Regions from separate parts of the Cupriavidus sp. 05T42 genome, predicted to be linked through region 4. Evidence: predicted binding sites of a transcription regulator. Region 4 holds the regulator's gene; each other region holds the start of a gene.
What was found. Region 4 encodes sigma-54, which starts transcription at its own class of promoters, with help from an activator protein. Its sites were predicted from a motif close to TGGCANGNAANCTGCTTT; they were not measured.
Positions count from the first base shown of each region.

Region 1: atzF (allophanate hydrolase) is a predicted target of sigma-54. The motif match lies at 1,423-1,440, and genes of this name have one in related genera.
Region 2: AC1EJR_RS11375 (collagen-like triple helix repeat-containing protein) is a predicted target of sigma-54. The motif match lies at 1,404-1,421, and genes of this name have one in related genera.
Region 3: AC1EJR_RS19765 (isopenicillin N synthase family dioxygenase) is a predicted target of sigma-54. The motif match lies at 993-1,010, and genes of this name have one in related genera.

Region 1 covers NZ_JBFTLH010000014.1:133,422-135,701, forward strand. The annotation lists gene atzF (allophanate hydrolase) at 1-1,387, opposite strand, end outside; gene AC1EJR_RS19345 (cation:proton antiporter) at 1,722-2,280, shown strand, end outside.
Region 2 covers NZ_JBFTLH010000007.1:32,371-36,213, forward strand. The annotation lists gene AC1EJR_RS11375 (collagen-like triple helix repeat-containing protein) at 1-1,156, opposite strand, end outside; gene AC1EJR_RS11380 (collagen-like triple helix repeat-containing protein) at 1,641-2,735, shown strand; gene AC1EJR_RS11385 (Flp family type IVb pilin) at 3,179-3,373, shown strand; gene AC1EJR_RS11390 (TadE/TadG family type IV pilus assembly protein) at 3,587-3,843, shown strand, end outside.
Region 3 covers NZ_JBFTLH010000015.1:71,032-73,298, forward strand. The annotation lists gene kdgD (5-dehydro-4-deoxyglucarate dehydratase) at 1-835, shown strand, start outside; gene AC1EJR_RS19765 (isopenicillin N synthase family dioxygenase) at 1,203-2,192, shown strand.
Region 4 covers NZ_JBFTLH010000008.1:58,235-62,503, reverse strand. The annotation lists gene lptB (LPS export ABC transporter ATP-binding protein) at 1-542, shown strand, start outside; gene AC1EJR_RS12840 (RNA polymerase factor sigma-54) at 676-2,157, shown strand; gene hpf (ribosome hibernation-promoting factor, HPF/YfiA family) at 2,208-2,561, shown strand; gene AC1EJR_RS12830 (PTS sugar transporter subunit IIA) at 3,040-3,495, shown strand; gene hprK (HPr(Ser) kinase/phosphatase) at 3,552-4,269, shown strand, end outside.

The DNA of each region.
Region 1 (2,280 bases), on a different contig from region 4:
ACTGACCGTTCAGCGGCATGCCAGAGAGATGGGCGCCCACCACGGCCAGCGGCAGATGAGTGGCGGGGGACGGGGCCAGCCCGGCAATGGACACCGGCGCGGGCAGCGGCTCGCCCGTCGCACCCAACGTCAGCCCCGTGGCGTGGTGGAAGCGTTGCCCCAGGTCGGCGAGCTGCCAGTCGCTGCCGGCCTGGCCGATCAGCGTGATGCCGAACGGCAGCCCGTCCGGGCGCAGGCTAGCGGGCACGGACAGCGCGGCGTAGTCGAGCAGGTTGACGAAGTTCGTGTAGTGGCCGAGTTCGCGGTTGCGTACCACCGGATCGGCCAGCATGGCGGCGATGGTGCAATGCGTCGGCGCCGTGGGCACGCACAGCACGTCGATGTCCTGCCACATCGTGGCCGCGCGCTGGGCCAGGGCCTGGAGCGCGTGCTGGGCATCGAACACATCGGCGGCGCTGTAGCGGCTGCCGGCGGCCAGGATCGAACGCACCGGCTCGATGACCGCGCCCGGCGCGCGGTCGAAGAAGGGGCGCACGGCGGCGTAGCGCTCGGCGACCAGCGCGCTGTCATAGAGCAGCGCGGCGGCTTCGGCCAGCGGGGCATAGTCGATGGGCACCGCGCGACCGCCCAGCGCCTCCAGCGCGGCAACGGCGGCGTCGAAGGCCCGGCGGGCGAGGTCATCGCCGAAAAACTCCGGCTCGGCCGGCAGGCCAAAGCGGAACGCAGCCGGCAGCGGCGTGCGCGCCAGCGGCAGCGCGCGCGAGTACGGGTCTTGCGGATCATGGCCGGCGGCGGCTTCCAGCACGCGCACCGCCATGGCCACCGTGCGTGCCAGGATCGACACGCAATCCACGCTCTGCGCGGCGGGGAACACGCCGTGGGCGGAGATCAGGCCCTTGCTCGGCTTCAGCCCGACGATGTTGTTGAGCCCGGCGGGCACCCGGCCGGAGCCGGCGGTGTCCGTGCCCAGCGCGAAGTCAACCTCACCGCTGGCCACCGCGTACGCCGAACCGGAACTCGACCCGCCGCTGACATAGGCCGGGTCGAACGCATTGGGCACGGCGCCGTAGGGCGAGCGCGTGCCATTCAGGCCGCAGGCGAACTGGTCCAGGTTGGTCTTGCCGGCCAACGCCGCGCCGGCGCCCAGCAGGCGCGCGATCACCGTGGCGTGGGCGTCCGGCACGTAGGCGAATTCGGGGCAGGCGGCGGTCGTCGGCACGCCAGCCACGTCGATATTGTCCTTGGCCGCAAAACGCAGGCCGGCCAGCGGGGCGTGCTCCGGGTGCGGGGCGACGACCGGGGTATCGAACCGCGCGATCCACGCCGCATCGGCCTCGCCGGGGGCGGCTGTCGTGGCCGCTGTGGTGGCCGAGGTAGAGGTACGCATGAGAGTCCTATCTGAAATCCAATCTTGGATACAAGATAGCAATCACCGTGCCAAAGGGACTTTTGGGCAGGGGGAAGCCCGGTCAGACGTGGAAAATGTCAATGAAATCAGTCGATTAACCACGTGGCTGTTCACGCGTGACCGGCTGCTGGGCGCCTTCGGCCTGCCACCCACACCCCGCCGCCCACCCGCAAGCCCCTGCGTGGTGCGCGCACGCACCAGTGTCGGGAGGTCTTCACTGACACGGCGCTACGGGGTCCGCCCGACAGCGCCCGCCCGCCGCGCCGCCTACTGTGAAAGTCTCGACCGGGATATATCGAATAGAGGAGCCAGCTTGTTCGCGACCTGGGCATTGGTCATTGGCGCGCTGCTGATCACGATGGGGCTGATCGACTCCATGGTGAAGCGCCTGCCCATGTCCCCGTCCGGCCTGTATCTATTAGTGGGGATGGCGCTGGGGCCCGGCGGGGCCGGGCTGATCGTGCTCGATCTGACGGACCCGGGCCACGTGAGGGTACTGGAATGGATCACCGAGCTGGCCGTGCTCGTCGCTCTGTTCGGCGTGGGCTTGCGGCTGCGGGTGCAGATGACGTACCGCGTCTGGCGCCTGCCGGTGCGGCTGGCCACCGTGGCGATGCTGCTGACCATCGGCGGCGTCTGCGCCGTGGCGGTGGGCTGGCTGCAGGTGCCACTGGGCCTGGCGGTGCTGCTCGGGGCGATCCTGGCGCCCACGGACCCGGTGCTGGCCTCGGACGTGCAGATGGCCGATACCGAGGATCGCGACGTGGTGCGCTACAGCCTGACGGGTGAGGGCGGCCTGAACGATGGCGCGGCGTTCCCGTTCGTCATGCTCGGCCTTGGCTTGCTGGGTTTCCACGAACTGGGCGCGTGGG
Region 2 (3,843 bases), on a different contig from region 4:
TGGTCGGCGCAGGGGTGGTCGTCGCCGGCGCGTTGCCGCCGGTCAGCCCGGCAACCAGGCCCGTCACCGGCGCAAGCGGGCCGGACGTCCCGGAGCCGCCGCCAGCGTTACCGCCCGTCAGGCCAGACGTGATGCCGCTGACCAGTCCCGTCACCGGCGCCAGCGGGCCAGCGCCGCCGCTGGCCGGGCCGTTCACTGCGCCACCGAGGGACGCCACCGTGTTGCCCGTGCCTGTGACGATGCCGCCCACGCCGGACACCACGGGCTTCTGCGTCGATTGCAGCGAGGTGCCGGCCGTCGCCAGCGCGCCGCCCACCGTGGTCAGCAGGTTGCTGACCGGCTGGCCGAGGCCGGTGGCCGCGCCGAGCGTCTGGGTGCTGCTGGTCAGCGTGGACGTGAGCGGCACGATGGCCTTGCTCACGCCGCTGGTCAGCTGCTCGACCGGGCCGGTGGAAAGCGCGGTGCCGAGCTTGCCGCCGGTATCGGTCACGGCGCCGCCGACTTGCGAGACCACGCCGCCGAGCGGGTTGGTCAGCGCCCCGAGCGGCGCCAGCGGGCCGCTGCCGAGGCCGCTGACCGCGCCGCCGGCGTTCGTCACCGCGTTGCCGACCTGGGCGACCACGCCACCGGTGCTGGCCACCGTGGTGCCCAGCGGGTTGGTGGCGTTCGGCATATTGCCGAGCCCGGCCTGCACGCCGTTGCCCAGCGTGTTCACGGCGCTGCCGAGCGAGGTCACCACGCCGGCCAGGCCGTTCTGCGTGGCCGGCGACACCACTGGCAGGTTCGCATCCTTGATGGCCGTGCCGACGTCGGTCACGGTATCGCCCACGCCCTTCACCACGCCGCCGGCGTTGCTGACGATGGTGCTGGTGGGCGTGAGCGCCACCGTGCCGCCGCCGCCGCCGCCGTTGTCTCCACCTCCACCGCCGCCACCGCCGCCACCACCACCGCCGTTGTTGGCCGTATCCGTGCCGGTGCCGCCCGTACCACCCGTGCCGCCGAGGCCGGCGTTGTTGCTGCCCGAGCCATTCGAGCCACCTGAGCCGCTGGTGCCCATCGACGTGGAGCCGCTGCCGCTGGCGCAGCMGCCCAGCACGATGAGCGACCCGAGCAATGCCGACAGGGCGATGTGCTTCGCGAACGTTTGATTGCGCATGACCTTTTCCCTTTTGGTTTTTTCCCGACCTGCCACGAATGCGTGGCGGTACATGCCATGGCGCAAACGGTGTGCCATGGCCGGGCATGGCCGGCAACGGCCTGCGGGCATGCCATGCGAAGGGAGGGAAGGGGGCGCGGAGAGGCGCGTCAGGCAAGCGTTTGCGGGCGGCGGGCTCAAACGCCCGCATGAAGCGGGCGGGGCTGGCGCGCGGCGGCGGCGTGTGGCGTGGGCGGGAACACGTTACGTAGCACGTAACACGCCACACGGCGTTCCGGCAGCGTTCGGCAACGCACGCCGGGGCGCGACGCGATGGCCGGAGCGCCGCGCCGGGCAACGGTCTCCGGGCGGTGGCGAGGGCGTGCGGAGCGCCCGTATTGAACGTGCGCTTGATGCTGGCACACCGCTTGCGCGCATCGGCAAGCCCGAGGGATTCGAGCACACCACACCAGCACACCATAGGAGACAGATCATGAGGTCAACGATGCAACGCGAACGTTCGGTGTCGGTCATCACCATCGCCTGTGGCGCCGTGCTGGCGCTGCTGGCCGGCTGCTCGTCGGGAGGTTCCGGCAGCGGCGCCTCGCCGAACGGGAACAACAACGTCACGCCGCCGCCGGCCACGCCGACCCCGGCTGCCTCGGTGGACACCACGCCCACCGCCAAGGTGACCGAAGGCGCCGGCAATACCGTGGTGGCCACCGGCAATGCCGTGAGCCAGATCGGCCAGCAGGTCAAGGACGCGAACCTGCCGGTGGTGCCGGATGCCGCGCAGAACGCTACCGGCGACGTGGTGATGAAGGCCGGCGACACCGTGGCCACGCTCGGCGTGGGCGTGCGAGAAGGGCTGGGCAAGATCGGCAGCGTGGACAACCCGCTCGGCGTCACCGTCGGCAATACGGGCAACGTGGTCACGCAGGCCGGCAAGACCGTAGTCAGCGCGGGCGATCTGGTCCAGTCGCTCGGCACGGAACAACTCTCGCCGCTGGCGCCCGTGACCCAGCCGGTGGGAGGCGTGGTGCAGACCGTGGGCGGCACCGTCATGCAGGTGGGCGGCAAGCTTGGCGACACCTTGTCCACCGGCCCCGTGGCGCAGCTCACCGGCAGCGCGAGCAAGGCCATCGTGCCGCTGACGACCAAGCTGACCGATACCACGCAGACCGTGGGCGGGGCCACCGGCCTGGGCGTCCCGGTCGACAACCTGCTGACCAAGCTGGGTAACACCGTGGCGACTGGCGGCAGCATGCTGACCAACGCCGACAAGCCGATCGTCTCGCCGCTGGGCGGCGTGGTGACGGAGACCGGCAAGACCGTGGCCGCCGCCGGCGTGCTGCTGAACAACCGGAACGGCACGGGGGGCGGCACGGGCGGCAATCCGCTTGGCGGGCTGCTCAACAGCCTGCCGGTCGCCAATGCCAGCGGCAGCGGCGGCACCAATCCGCTGGCCCCGGTGACCGGCCTCGTCGGCACGGTAACCGGCGCGCTGACCAATGCGACCAACGGCACCGCCACCAGCGGCAATGCCGGCTCCCCGCTCAATGGCGTCACCGGCCTGCTGGGCGGCCTGACGCAACACTGACCCCCCCGAGCCTGAAGGTGGCTCGGGACTTTCCCTAGCCATCGCCCGGCTACTTTATGGTGCGCTGTCGTCCTTACCCCGCGCGGCGCATCCTTTTATTTCGTGCCGTGCAGCATCCCGCATCAGAACGTGCAGGACGCCGCACGGCACATTCGCTTTTATTGCCAGCGCGCGAACAATTCGGATCACGCTTTGCGCGGGGTTGCGTTGTTTCAAACGTCTGTCCCACTTTAAGCTAGGCCCCATTGGCATTCCCTTAGTTCCTATGGGGGGTATGGCTGGAGACATAGCATGTCTTATAAATGTTCTACCAGCGCCAAAAACAACAAAATCGCCGCTCAATGAAGCGGCGAACACAACCGGCATCCGGGCAGTGGCGCTGGCGGTCACGCGCAACACCCATCGGGATCGGAACTTCTTTTTTGTCGCTTCGGGAGTGCATCATGAAGAAGAACGTGCTGGCACGTTTCAGCCGCTACCAACGCGGCGCCACCGCCATTGAATATGGCCTCATCGTGGGCCTCATTGCCCTCGGCATCGTCACGGGGGCCACGGCCCTCGGCGACGGCCTCAGCCAGGGCTTCACCCAACTTTCCACCAAGGTCACCACGCTGTTCGGCGTGAAGAGCGGCAGCTAGCAGCCGCCGGCAATTCTCGACCCCTGTTGGCCACGCGGATCGCATCGGCGTGGATCGTCATGGCAATGCACCGGCCGCGGGCAGCACACGGACGGCCGGGCAAGCAACAGTGAGAGTGGTACCAAGTCGCGAAATGGCTGTCGGCGAACCTCCCCCGGCAACGGGGGAGGCCGCGCCTCCGGTTTGGCGCTAACAGAAGAGACCGGGTGAAGCATGTCATTACGGGCGAAGGCGACCCGACGCGGCCACATGGGGGTGGCGGCGCTCGAGTTCGCGATTGTGTTCCCGCTCCTGCTGACGCTGGTGCTGGGCATCGTGTACTACGGCATGGTGCTCGCGCTGCAGCAGGTGCTCACGCTCGCCGCCGAGGAAGGCGCGCGGGCCGCGCTGCGTTATCCGTTGACGTCGAACGGGGGCACGCTCGCCACCACCATCGACCTGCGGGTGTCCGCCGCGGCGCAGGCCGCGCG
Region 3 (2,267 bases), on a different contig from region 4:
CAATTTCCGCCCGTCGACCTATATCGAACGCCTGGAATGGCTGGCCCCGTACGGCGCCTCGGCCCTGTTCGCAGCCGGCGGCACGGGCGAGTTCTTCTCGCTGACGCAGCAGGACTATTCGAACGTGATCCGCACCGCGGTGGAAACCTGCCGTGGCAAGGTACCCATCCTGGCCGGCGCCGGCGGCCCGACCCGCGTGGCCATCGAATACGCCAAGGAAGCCGAGCGCCTGGGCGCGCACGGCATCCTGCTGATGCCGCATTACCTGACCGAAGCCAGCGAAGAAGGCATCGCCAACCACATTGAAGAGGTCTGCAAGGCCACCAAGTGCGGCGTGATCGTCTACAACCGCGCCAACTCGCGCATCGGCGCCGACCTGCTGGAACGCGTGGTCGACCGCTGCCCGAACCTGATCGGCTTCAAGGACGGCGTGGGCGAGATCGAGGCAATGGTGCGCGTGCGCCGCAAGCTCGGCGACCGCCTGGCCTACCTGGGCGGCCTGCCCACCGCCGAGGTCTACGCCGCTGCCTACAAGGCGCTGGGCGTGCCGGTGTACTCGTCGGCCGTGTTCAACTTCATCCCGAAGACGGCGATGGACTTCTACCGCGCCATCGCGGCGGACGACCACGCTACCGTGGGTCGCCTGATCGACGACTTCTTCCTGCCGTACCTGGACATCCGTAACCGCAAGCACGGCTACGCGGTGTCGATCGTCAAGGCCGGCGCCAAGCTGGTTGGCCACGATGCCGGCCCGGTGCGCGCACCGCTGACGGACCTGAACGAAGAGGAAATGGGCAAGCTGGACGCCCTGATCCGCAAGCTGGGACCGCAGTAAGCGGTCATGTGGTGCCCTCCCCGCTGCGGGAGGAAAGAACTGAACGCCGGCCTTTGCGCCGGCGTTTTTTTGGGCGCGCCGCACCATCCTGCGGCATGGCGTGCGCCACCCCGGCGCAAATCGGCCCGGAACTGGGTCAAAACCGGGTCGTGCCGGCTGGCCCGAAACCTGCAATCTCACCCCCCGAAGAGTAGAAGCGTTCAACCGCCCACCCCCGGTGCGCGGCAGGAAATTGCTCTTGACGTCCGTGCCCCGCCCTTGCGCGACTGGCACCGGGGCTCAAGAGATCGTCCGCAGGTCAGATCCCCCGGCAGTCATCGCGCGAAAGGCAGGACCGCACCCAACCTTTCCTGACTCCGGAACGATCATGACCGACACCGCCTCCCTCCACGAACTGGCCCGCGAATCCCGCATGGGCGCGCAAGGCCACGAGACCAGCGCGCGCGAGATCCGCCGCATCGACCTCTCCGACTACCCCCGCCGCAAGGCCGAGATCGCCGACGAACTCTGGCATGCGGCCGTGGACGTCGGCTTCTTCCAGGTAGCGAACCATGGCATCGACCTCGCCGCCGTGCGCGAAGCCTTCGCCATGACCGAACGCTTCTTCGCGCTGCCGGAGGCCGTGAAGGGCCTGTATCCGCTGCAGAAGGCCAACAACGCGGGCTGGGAGTCCCGCGCGCAGGTACGGCCGTCCACGGGCACGCCGGACCAGAAGGAGTCCTACCAGATCACGCGCCCGCACATGGCGCCGCTATGGCCCACTGAGGCGGAGCTGGCCGGCTTCCAGGCCACCATGCTGGCCTTCGAGCGCCAGTGCTGGGAGGTGGGCATGAAGCTCCTGTCCTGCTTCGCCGACAAGCTCGGCTTCGATCCGGAATTCTTCACGCGCGCCCACGACCCGGCCGCGCCGGACTACCAGAGCACGCTGCGGCTGCTGCACTACTACGCGATTCCGCCCGAGGCGCAGGACAAACTCGAACTCTGGCGTGCCGGTGCCCATACGGATTTCGACTGCCTGACGCTGCTGTTCCAGCGCCAGGGCCAGGGCGGCCTGCAGGTCTGTCCGGGCAAGGAGATGGAGGCGCAGGCGTGGACGCCCATCGCCCCGGACGAGGACGTCATCACGTGCAATATCGGGGACATGCTGATGCGCTGGAGCGATGACCGCCTGCCGTCCAACTTCCACCGCGTGCGCAACCCCGCGCCGGGCGAGTACATGGGCCCGCGCTACAGCCTGGCGTTCTTCTGCCAGGCCAACCGCGAGGCGACGATCGAGGGCCCTGCGCGGCTGTACCCAGCCATCTCGGCGGGCGATTTCCTGCGCCAGCGCGTGGCGGCCAATTTCAAGGCGTACTGACCCGCCCTCGCCGCCCGGGCATCCGGGCAACAAAAAACCCCACGCGCCGGAGCGGGTGGGGTTTTCAGGACTACC
Region 4 (4,269 bases):
ACATCAGCGGCCTGCCGATCCACGAGCGCGCCCGCATGGGCCTGTCCTACCTGCCGCAGGAGGCCTCGGTCTTCCGCAAGCTCAACGTCGAGGAAAACATCCGCGCCGTGCTCGAGTTGCAATTGGAGAAGGGCAAGCCGCTGCCGAAGGCCGAGATCGAACGCCGCCTGGATTCGCTGCTGGATGACCTGCAGATCGCCCATCTGCGCAACAACCCGGCGCTGTCGCTCTCCGGCGGCGAGCGCCGCCGCGTGGAAATTGCCCGGGCGCTGGCCTCCGCGCCGCGCTTCATCCTGCTGGACGAGCCGTTCGCCGGCGTGGACCCCATCGCCGTGGGCGAAATCCAGCGCATCGTGAGCTTCCTGAAGGCGCGCAACATCGGCGTGCTGATCACCGACCACAACGTGCGCGAGACGCTCGGCATCTGCGACCACGCCTACATCATCAGCGAAGGCACGGTGCTGGCCGCCGGCCAGCCTGAGGAAATCATCGCCAACGAGTCCGTGCGACGCGTGTACCTGGGCGAAAATTTCCGCATGTGACCCATCGGCCGCCGCGTGCGGCCGCGCTTCTCCCGGCCTCCACGGCGACAGCCGGGGTCGATCAGGAAGTCAGAGCGATAGGCGATAGCAATTTCCGTTCCATAGTCGGAAGGATGCGCATAGAATAGGTCGCATGAAACCGTCGCTTCAGCTTCGTCTCTCGCAACATCTGGCATTGACCCCGCAGCTGCAACAGTCGATTCGATTGTTGCAGCTCTCGACGCTTGAACTCCAGCAGGAAGTGGAACAGGCGCTGACCGAAAATCCCCTGCTCGAACGCGAAAACGACTGGATCGAAAGCCCGTTGCGGGTAGCCGCCGATGGCTCGGTCAACCTCCAGAGCGCCCCCGCGCCGGCCTCCTCCGAGCCTCAGCCCAACGGCGACGCGCGCACCGATGGCGCGTCCGGCGGTGAGGACGACAACTACAACGACAACGGCAGCGAGGACTACGGCAGCGACTGGAGCCTCGACGACTTCGCCCGCCGCCCCCAGGGCGACGAGGACGAAAAGTCGCCGATGCAACTGCGCGATGCCGAACCCACGCTGCGCGAGCACCTGATGGGGCAGTTGGCCCCGCTGAAGATCTCGGTGCGCGACAAGGGCCTGGCCATCTTCCTGATCGAATCGCTCGACGATGACGGCTACCTGAGCGCCTCGCTCGAGGAAATCTGCACCGAACTGCCCGAGGAACTCGAATTCGAGATCGACGAAGTCCACGCGATCCTGACCCTGCTGCAGAGCTTCGACCCGCCCGGCGTGGGCGCGCGCAATGCCGCGGAGTGCCTCAGCCTGCAATTGCGTCGCCTGAAGCACTCGCATCGTGAGCTGGCGCTGACCATCGTCAATCATCATCTGGAACTGCTGGCCGTGCGCGACTACACGCGGCTAAAGAAAGCGCTCCAGGTGGACGAAATAGCACTGAAGGCGGCACACGAACTGATTCGCTCGCTGGCGCCGTATCCGGGGCACGCGTTCAACCGTCCCGAGGCCGACTTCGTGGTGCCCGACGTGTTCGTGCGCAAGAGCGGCAGCGGGTGGATCGCGGCGCTCAATCCGGATGTCATGCCACGGCTGCGCATCAACGACATGTATGCGCAGATCCTGCGCGGCGCGAAGGGCGAAACGGGGACGGCAGGCCTGCAGCAGAAGCTTCAGGAGGCGCGGTGGCTTATCAAGAACATCCAGCAACGATTCGATACGATCCTGCGTGTTTCGCAGGCAATTGTGGAACGTCAAAAGAACTTTTTCACGCATGGCGAAATCGCGATGCGCCCCTTGGTTTTGCGGGAAATAGCCGATACACTCGGTTTACATGAGTCGACCATTTCCCGGGTCACCACGAATAAGTACATGGCCACGCCCATGGGTACTTTCGAGTTGAAGTACTTCTTTGGGAGCCACGTCTCTACGGAGACTGGCGGCGCGGCCTCCTCCACGGCAATCCGCGCGCTGATCAAGCAACTGATAGGAGCCGAAGACCCCAGGAATCCTCTTTCCGACAGCCGGATCGCCGAACTGCTGGGTGAGCAAGGCTTCGTGGTCGCACGCCGCACGGTGGCGAAATACCGCGAAGCGCTCAAGATCCCCGCAGTCAATCTCCGCAAGACTTTGTAGCCGAGCCGCAACCGCCTGCCTGGTGCGGCTCTTTCAGAAGGAGAAGCGCTATGAACTTCAAGATCAGTGGACACCACCTCGACATCACGCCCCCGCTGCGTGAGTATGTGGAAACGAAACTGGAGCGAATTGTCAGGCATTTCGATCAGGTCATCGGCGTGAGCGTGCTGCTATCGGTGGACAACCACAAGGAGAAGGACCGGCGCCAGTACGCGGAAATCAATCTGCATCTGAAGGGGAAGGACATCTTCGTCGAAGCGCATCATGAAGATCTGTATGCGGCGATCGACTGTCTGGTCGACAAGCTCGACCGCCAGGTCATCCGCTACAAGGACCGCGTACAGGGCCACGATCGCGAGGCGGTGAAGTACCAGATGGCCGCCCAGCAACTGACGCAGCAGTAGACACCTGCAGGCAACCGAAAACAGAGCGGTTGCCGACCCTGCAGAGGACTGAAAAGAAGAGCTCAAGCCGCGCAATCAGCGCGGCTTTTTTGATGGGCGCGCGCCATGGCGGTGACGGTGCGGGCACCTGGAATGTTTCGTTACCTTATTGCCACGCCGGAGGGCGACCCGGGGCCCCCGGGAGCGGTCAAAATGGGAACAAGTGTTCGCAAGCCGCCCGCCTCGGTGTATGCTCCGCCATACAAATAACGACAGGACGGCCCCGGGACACCCCGGGTGGGCAAGCCGGCCGGCACGTCGTGGCACCGCCGCGACCCCGGCGCTGCATCGCAAAATCGCGGTGGAGCCCTGCTCTATAATGGCCGGACGCTCCAATGCGGGCGTCCCAGACAAGATCTCGGTACCCAAGTTTCGCCCCGAATCCGGCGGGACGGCCTTCGCGCCCCGGCCCGCTAACCTGACTTCTCGCGCATCGCCCATGAATCGTTTGGCCAAATTGCTGCCACCCGGCAACATCCATCTCGACGTCACCGTCACCAGCAAGAAGCGGGTGTTCGAGCAAGCCGGGCTCCTGTTCGAGAACAACCATGGCGTGGCGCGTGCTACCGTGACCGATAACCTGTTCGCGCGCGAATCGCTGGGTTCCACGGGTCTGGGTGCCGGCGTGGCCATTCCGCATGGCCGCATCAAGGGTCTCAAGCAGCCGCTGGCCGGCTTCATGCGCCTGGCCGAGCCCATTCCGTTCGAATCGCCGGACGGCAAGCCGGTGTCGCTGTTGATCTTCCTGCTCGTGCCGGAACAGGCCACGCAACAACATCTGGAAATCCTGTCGGAAATCGCCCAACTGCTCTCGGACCGCGAGATGCGCGAGGGCCTCGCCACACTGCCCACGTCGGAAGCGGTGCATGATCTGCTGACGCAGTGGCACCCCTGACTCCCGCCCCAACGGCCGCCTGAAACGGCCTGTCCGCCCCCGAAAGTCATACGCGCATGGAACTCACCGGCGTCACCTCGCAGTCGATCTTCGACGACAACGCAGCCGATATCAAGCTCTCGTGGGTCGCTGGCCTGGAAGGGGCCGACCGGGCCTTCGACGTGGAATTCGCCCGCGAAGCCACCTCGGCGGCGGACCTCGTCGGCCACTTGAACCTGATCCACCCGAACCGGATCCAGGTGCTCGGCAAGCCGGAAATCCTCTACTACCAGCGCCTCGACGACGAGCCGCGCAAGCGCCAGATGGGCGAGCTGATCCTGCTCGAGCCGCCGTTCCTCGTCGTGGCGGATGGCATGGAGCCGCCGCCAGACCTGGAGCTGCGCTGCACGCGCTCGTCCACGCCGCTGTTCACCACGCCGGTGTCGTCGGCGGCTGTGATCGACCATCTGCGGCTCTACCTGTCGCGCATCTCCGCCCCGCGCGTGACGATGCACGGCGTGTTCCTCGACATCCTCGGCATGGGCGTGCTGATCATGGGCGAGTCCGGCCTGGGCAAGAGCGAACTGGGCCTGGAACTGATCTCGCGCGGCCACGGTCTCGTGGCCGACGATGCGGTGGATTTCGTGCGACTCGGACCCGACTTCATCGAGGGCCGCTGCCCGCCGCTGCTGCAGAACCTGCTGGAAGTGCGCGGCCTGGGCCTGCTCGACATCAAGACGATCTTCGGCGAGACGGCCGTGCGCCGGAAGATGAAGCTCAAGCTCGTGGTGCAGC